Regions from separate parts of the Bacillus sp. Marseille-Q1617 genome, predicted to be linked through region 3. Evidence: riboswitches for the same ligand, from Rfam matches in the RefSeq annotation. Region 3 holds a riboswitch; each other region holds the start of a gene.
The links. A riboswitch is a leader RNA that binds a small molecule or an ion and turns the genes downstream of it on or off. The one in region 3 is predicted to bind cobalamin.
Positions count from the first base shown of each region.

Region 1 (2,323 bases), on a different contig from region 3:
CGCCGGCAGGATCTTTGTAACGATCGGTTTATTGAATCGTCCACTTTCTGCAATTCTTTGTTTGGAATCTTCTGCAGCTTTTTTTTGTTTCTCATTGTGATAGAAGATGGCCGTTCGATACTGATCGCCGCGGTCATGGAATTGCCCGCCATCATCTGTCGGGTCGATTTGCGGCCAATAAAGGTCCAAGAGGCTTTCATATGGGAAGATGGAAGGGTCAAATGTAATCTGTACCACTTCATAATGCCCGCTCTGTCCTTCTTTTACTTCTTTATAAGTAGGATGATCAACGTGTCCTCCTGAATATCCGGAAACGACATCAACGATGCCGGGTAATTCGTCAAAAGGTTTTACCATGCACCAGAAACATCCTCCGGCAAAGGTAGCGAGTTCAAATTCTTTTTTCATTTCTATGAAACCTCCTGCAGCTTTTTTGCTGCTGTAATGTGGTAAAGGTATATCAGAATGAACAAATTTTATCATTTTCATTGACGGTTTGACAATCAAAAAAATGTCTAGATTATATAAAAATGTATTTACCTGAACGCAGACGCTCCTGTATAATTCATGTGAACGGAAAATTACATAGTTGAATGATCGGGTGAAGCGGAGTATGTTTTCATATTCCTGCGCTTCTTAAAAGGGAAGTTGGTGCAACTCCAACGCGGTCCCGCCACTGTAAATGGGAGCAAGCTGCAATAAGCCACTGTACATAGGTACGGGAAGGGGCAGCAAGCAATGACCATGAGCCAGGAGACCTGCCTGACATCTTTGACACTGGTACTACGCGGATGGGAAAGTGTAACATGCATGCATGTTTTTTTACATGATGGTCCTAAATGCATATTACACAGCATCGCCTTTTCGGGGATGTTTTTTTATTTGTCTCTTTTTTGCACTTTTTCGAAAGTCAAAAGGGGATTTTGATCGATGCCCGTTCGAATCCACTACCTGCCGGATAAGGAAAAGAATGCAGCGATCTTGATAAAAGCGGTTAATATCACGAGGAAAGAAGGAAAAAAAATGAAAAAGATTAGTAGTCTGATTATTATTTTAATGCTGTCAGTATTATTCACAGCTGCTTGTGGCAATGATTCTGACAACCAAAAGGCCGGGGAAGGTACTGAAGAGAAATCAGTTGACCAATCCATTCATGTGAAGGATGCTTTAGGTGATGAAATAACTTTGGAATCAAAGCCCGAACGAATCATTTCGTTAATTCCGAGTAATACGGAAATACTATTTGAACTGGGTCTTGGTGGAGAAGTCGTGGGAGTGACAGATTTCGATAACTATCCCGAGGAAGCTGCTGCAAAAGAGAAAATCGGAGGTATGGAATTCAATGTCGAGAAAATCATCAGCCTCGATCCAGATCTCGTACTTGCGCATGAGTCGACTGCTGTGAGCGCGAAAGAAGGATTAAATCAATTGCGCGACTCGGGAATCAGCGTATTCGTCGTTAAGGATACACAGAAAATAGATGAAGTATACACAATCATAGAGAATATTGGAAAGCTTACAGATACGGAAAAGAAAGCGGAAAAGCTGGTATCTGGCATGAAAAAAGATCTTCAAGAACTTAAATCAAAAGCAGAGGAAGTTGAGCAGAAGAGGAAGGTGTACGTGGAAGTGGCTCCTGCACCGGATATTTACTCAACAGGAAACAATACCTTTATCAATGAGATGCTTGAATTGATCAATGCAGAGAATGCGCTGAAAGATCAGGAAGGGTGGATCGCCGTCAATCAAGAAGAGGTCATCGCAGCGAATCCTGATGTCATTATTACCACGTACGGTGATAACGAACAGATCATGACCCGGGACGGCTGGCAGGATATCAACGCAGTCAAAAATGAACACGTTTATGATGTGCACACTGATCTCGTGACCCGTACCGGTCCTAGATTGGTAGAAGGAGTAGAGGAAATTGCCAAGTCTGTTTATCCGGAGATATTTACAGAATAGAATATGGATCATCTATCTGCTGGCATTAAGTATTCTTATCCTGTCGCTATTGATCGGGATATCGATTGGAACTGTAAAGGTTCCCATCATTGATATCCTTAAGATCATCAGTGCCGAAATGTTTGGGGACGGCTCAGCGGAGACCGTCGACCCCATGCATTCAAACATTGTATTTTCCATTCGCTTACCACGAGTTTTATTAGCTTTACTAGTGGGGAGCTCCTTAGCGGTAGCGGGGGCTTCCTTTCAAGGGTTATTAAGAAATCCCCTTGCCGATCCATATACCCTGGGAATGTCTTCAGGGGCATCGGTGGGTGCAGTTGTGACTTTATTCTTCAATATCAGCCTGCCGTTTCTG
Region 1 covers NZ_CAHJXM010000003.1:714,959-717,281, forward strand. The annotation lists gene msrA (peptide-methionine (S)-S-oxide reductase MsrA) at 1-408, opposite strand, end outside; cobalamin riboswitch at 584-781, shown strand; gene HWX64_RS20930 (ABC transporter substrate-binding protein) at 1,024-1,965, shown strand; gene HWX64_RS20935 (iron ABC transporter permease) at 1,928-2,323, shown strand, end outside.
Region 1: linked by a shared signal. The riboswitch ahead of HWX64_RS20930 (ABC transporter substrate-binding protein) and the one ahead of HWX64_RS07045 (ribonucleoside-diphosphate reductase subunit alpha) in region 3 are both predicted to bind cobalamin.

Region 2 (2,323 bases), 360 kb from region 3:
AGATTGGGACTTGATGCTCTTTTTTGCTTCTACACTGATGGTATCAGGGATGTTAATCAGAACAGATACGATTGATTGGATGGCTGTCGGTTTAAATCGTATCCTTGACGGTCATCCACCTTGGGTTGTGATACTTCTCTTGGTTTTATGCACAAGTTTGGTCCGAATTGTCTTTGTGAATATTTTAGGTTTTTTGACAATCATGCTCCCCCTTAGTATTACGATTGGAAACACGATACCGGAATTATCGCCTATGCAAATTGCCATGCCGGTGTTTCTTGCATGCGTACCGGGCTTTTTTCTTGTTACGCAATCGCCTGTACACTTGATTAGCTATACGTATGGCTATTTTACAGATAAGGACTTATTGCGAGTAGGTCTGGCAGCATCCGTTTCATGGATAGCAGTTATTATAGGCTCAGTATTTTTTTATTGGTAGGACAATAAAAAGGTATCAAATACACTTCTTTACTTTCACAAAATTAAAAAGGTATGAACAGTTGCCTGTTCATACCCCCTTCCTATTTAATCAGCGCCCGATTCTTCCGATGCACTTTCCGCAGAACCGCCGTGTTGAATAATCTCTTTTCTTCTTCCGTTTCCGGAATCACTTTGGGTACTGGCTTTGGCTTCCCGTCTTCATCCACTGCAACCATGGTAAGGAATGATTCTGTCGTCAAAGTCTTGATACCCGTCAGTAGATTGGTAGAGTACACTTTCACATACACCTCCATGGAAGTCCTGCCCGTGGAAGTGACAATCGCTTCGAGGCTCAGCGCGTCCCCGACAGTTGCAGAAGAAAGAAAATCAACTGAATCGATCGAAGCGGTGACCACCACCGAACTGGAATGTTTCATGGCTGAAAGAGCAGCGATTTCATCGATGAAAGCTAATACCTTTCCACCGAAGATTGTTTGCATGTGATTGGTGTCAGGCGGCAATACCAATTTTGTCTGGATCGTACGTGAGCGTTCAACTGGATAAGCTTGTTCCATCTTCTCATCTCCTCATAAGCTTGAAATAAAAAATGCATCTCCTTTAATAGAAGATGCAGCTATTCCAAGCGAACAATCAGGATCCAATGAAACCTCGTTTGTCGTCTCATAAAGCGCAACACCCTCCTATCTCCCGTAGGAACTCTGTGTTCTTCCCGATTGGCAGGTCTCCTGGCTCAGCTTCGTCGACTTCTTATCCCTTCCCGTTCCCCCCGGGGAAACAGTGGGCTTCATAAGAATTCTCAGCCTTACAGTGGCGGGACCGCGCTGGATTTTCACCAGCTTCCCTTTTAAGAAGAGAGTCAACCGACATCCTCTTCACCAATGAGCAATAATGAAATTGTGAACGCTTTTATTCTACCATATTCGACGTCTCTCGGACTCTACTATGTCAATAAAAAGGAAAAAACCTGATGTTTTCCCATTTTTATGAAACCTTTAAAGGCTGTTATCCGTAGATAGTCATATCACCATTATAAAAGCAGAAAAACTTTACTGCTTAAATAACATAACAGGGGGTAGGTAAGTATGGGTTCATTGACTGCTATTGGAGTGATCATGTTCCTAATTCCTGTATTGATCGTAGCAGCAATTGCGGGAATCGCGTATTATTTTTGGATGAGATTCCGCTACCGCACGGCAAGGTCGAATCAGGCTTTGATCATCACGGGTCCGAAACTCGGGGATCCAGAGAAAGAGACGAATATTTTCACCGACCAGGAAGGACGTTCCATGAAGATCATCAGGGGTGGAGGTTATCGTCTGAGACGATTCCAAACGTCAACGCCCGTTAATCTGACTTCTTTCCAATTGAAGCTGTCGACTCCGCGTGTCTATACAAACGGCGGGGTGCCGATCGTGGCTGATGCGGTCGCGATGGTCAAGGTGGCTGACACGTTAAACGGGATTGCCAATTATGCGGAGCAGTTCCTTGGTAAAGACCAAAAAGAGATTGAAGATGAAATCATTGAGGTATTAGGAAGTAATCTGCGTGCCATTTTATCAAAAATGACCGTGGAGGACATCAACAGCAATCGGGAGAAGTTCAACGCCGACGTATCGGAGATCGCGCAGAAGCAGCTGGATCTTATGGGCTTCAAAATTACTTCCCTCGGCTTGACGGATATCCGTGATGCTGATGAAGAGAATGGATACTTAAAGAACCTTGGACGTCCCCGCATCGCGGAAGTCCGCAAGCAGGCAGAAATCGCCGAGGCTAACACTGAACGTGAGACGCGGATTCACCGTGCTCAGACGGATCAGGAAGCGAAGGAAGAAGAGTATAAGCGTCAAATTTCCATCGCCGAGTCCAAAAAGGAAAAGGACAT
Region 2 covers NZ_CAHJXM010000001.1:1,044,858-1,047,180, forward strand. The annotation lists gene HWX64_RS05150 (SLC13 family permease) at 1-439, shown strand, start outside; gene HWX64_RS05155 (acyl-CoA thioesterase) at 522-995, opposite strand; cobalamin riboswitch at 1,139-1,336, opposite strand; gene HWX64_RS05160 (flotillin family protein) at 1,533-2,323, shown strand, end outside.
Region 2: linked by a shared signal. The riboswitch ahead of HWX64_RS05155 (acyl-CoA thioesterase) and the one ahead of HWX64_RS07045 (ribonucleoside-diphosphate reductase subunit alpha) in region 3 are both predicted to bind cobalamin.

Region 3 (2,323 bases):
TGTCTGCCTGCTGCATAAGAAGAGTTTGACCTACAAGGCTGTCGATTGTTTGTTTTTTGATTTGTTCAGCGGCTTTTTCACTCGTCGGGTCTTGTCCCATTTGTTGAAACTGCATTTGAGAGGATGTAAGGATGTTATTATAATCTTCACCCTTCAGCTTCTCGTCATTGACCACTGCAACCACTTTATCTTTGTCCACTTTTTGTTTATCCATTTTCTTTTGCATTTCTTCCATTTGCTTTGCCTGATCTTGTTGTTCTTTACTTTTCTCTTCTGTTTTTGGTTTATCTTCGGATTGCTTTTTTGCCTCTTCTCCATTTCCGCAAGCGGCTAAGGCAATCGTCATAATTGTTATCAATAAAGCGCTCATTAATTTTTTCATGTATCATTTTCTCCTTTCAAAGGCGATATAATTAGGATGCTTTCTATTAGATTGCTATTAGGGCAAGTAAACGATGACCGCTCCTTTCCGCTGCAGACACTTGCTTTCCGCGGGGAGGAACTCGAGCCTACTCGGCGTTCCGCCTGCGGGATCTCGACTTTTCCTCTATATCCCATCGGAGTCAAATGCCTTCTGCTACAATCCACTCTGTATTAACAATGTCGTTTGTATCAGCAATCATAATGAAAACTGCTAATTAAAAAATCACTTAATGCGCATTGTATATGATTCTTATGAATAAATAAACCTTTTTGACTCATTTAATCATATTGTAATCACCCTGAAACACTAGATTCGTTTATTTTATCCCCCAGCATCGCCATTCATTCAAAAAAAGGGGGCTGTTCACATCCGAATTCTTCCGGTGTAAACAGCCCGTCAAATATTGGGGACCAAAGAATACTGTCAAACAACCTTCTAATAGGATTATAGGATTTCTGCTTCCCGGTCTCAAACAACAAATTTCAATGTAATCTCGCTTTACCTCTGTTTTAGTCTTCCGATTCAAAGGTGTTCGCGGATTTTTGATGAAAAAGATAATTATAAGCATATTTGCTTTTAAGTGACGCAATGATTTCTGCTTGAAAAATCATAGGAATTAAATTATGATGAATGGGAACACAATACTTTGTGTTTTATGAGTAAATTCATAACTATATATTGATTAGTTCAATTAAATCTATAAGTACGGTGTCTATTTAGACTTAATAGGGAATCTGGTGAAATTCCAGAACTGTCCCCGCAACTGTAAGTGTGACGAAATAAGGAATTGCCACTATCTTAATAAAGATGGGAAGGCCTTAAAGTAGGTTGAAGCACGAGTCAGGAGACCTGCCGTAGTTATTACGTATGATCTTCTTCGGGAATTGGGAGGATATGCGAGGATAGAATAATAGATATCAATACATACGTCTGTTATATCATATCATCGTTATTCATTTAAGCCCGTCCAATTTAGAGGATGGGCTTTTTTTATATCCTCTCCCGCAGCTTGTATAGTACGAATGAATTGAACAGATCCGGGAGGAATGGAGATATGAAATTGATTGAAACAGAGAAAACATCTGAACTGGCCAGGCAGCTATGCGGGAAGCTAAAGTTGGATTTCCCCGAATTGGACATGGATGGATTTGAAGAGAAAGTGGAAGGGCTTCTTCAAGTGAAAAAGGAATTCTCAGTGGAACAGCTTTATCACCAAATGATCTTGTCCGCTGTCGAAAGAATTTCAGCAGAAGAACCACAATGGACTTATGCTGCTGCATGTCTGTACTTAGAAAGGCTTTATCGCTCCAGCAGTCAATCCAGGGGACTTGATCCTGCAAATCCATACCGCTCATTTTTTGATTTGATACAAAATCTTGTCCAGAAGAAGTTATATAATCCACGCTTACTGGCTGAATACACCCTGGAAGAAATCCAGCATTTGGAGTCCCTTTTGGATCCTTCTAAAGACAAGCTGTTTACCTATATTGGAATTGTTACACTTGCTGAGCGCTATCTAACGAAGTCACATGAAGGAAGAGTATATGAACTCCCTCAGGAGAGGTTTATGGTGATTGCGATGACCCTCATGATGGATGAACCCAAAGGGCAAAGGCTCTCGTTGATTAAAGAAGCTTACTGGGCCCTGTCCAATCTGTATATGACCGTTGCCACACCTACATTAGCGAACGCAGGTAAAAGCTACGGACAGCTCTCCAGCTGCTTCATCGATACTGTGGAGGATGATTTGAGGTGCATCTTTGACAGCAATACGGATGTTTCGACCCTGAGTAAAAACGGCGGGGGCCTTGGTATCTACTTAGGCAAAGTCCGGAGCAGGGGGAGTGACATCAAAGGCTTTAAAGGTGTGGGCTCGGGGGTCATTCCGTGGATGAAGCA
Region 3 covers NZ_CAHJXM010000001.1:1,405,585-1,407,907, forward strand. The annotation lists gene HWX64_RS07040 (SurA N-terminal domain-containing protein) at 1-382, opposite strand, end outside; cobalamin riboswitch at 1,114-1,296, shown strand; gene HWX64_RS07045 (ribonucleoside-diphosphate reductase subunit alpha) at 1,479-2,323, shown strand, end outside.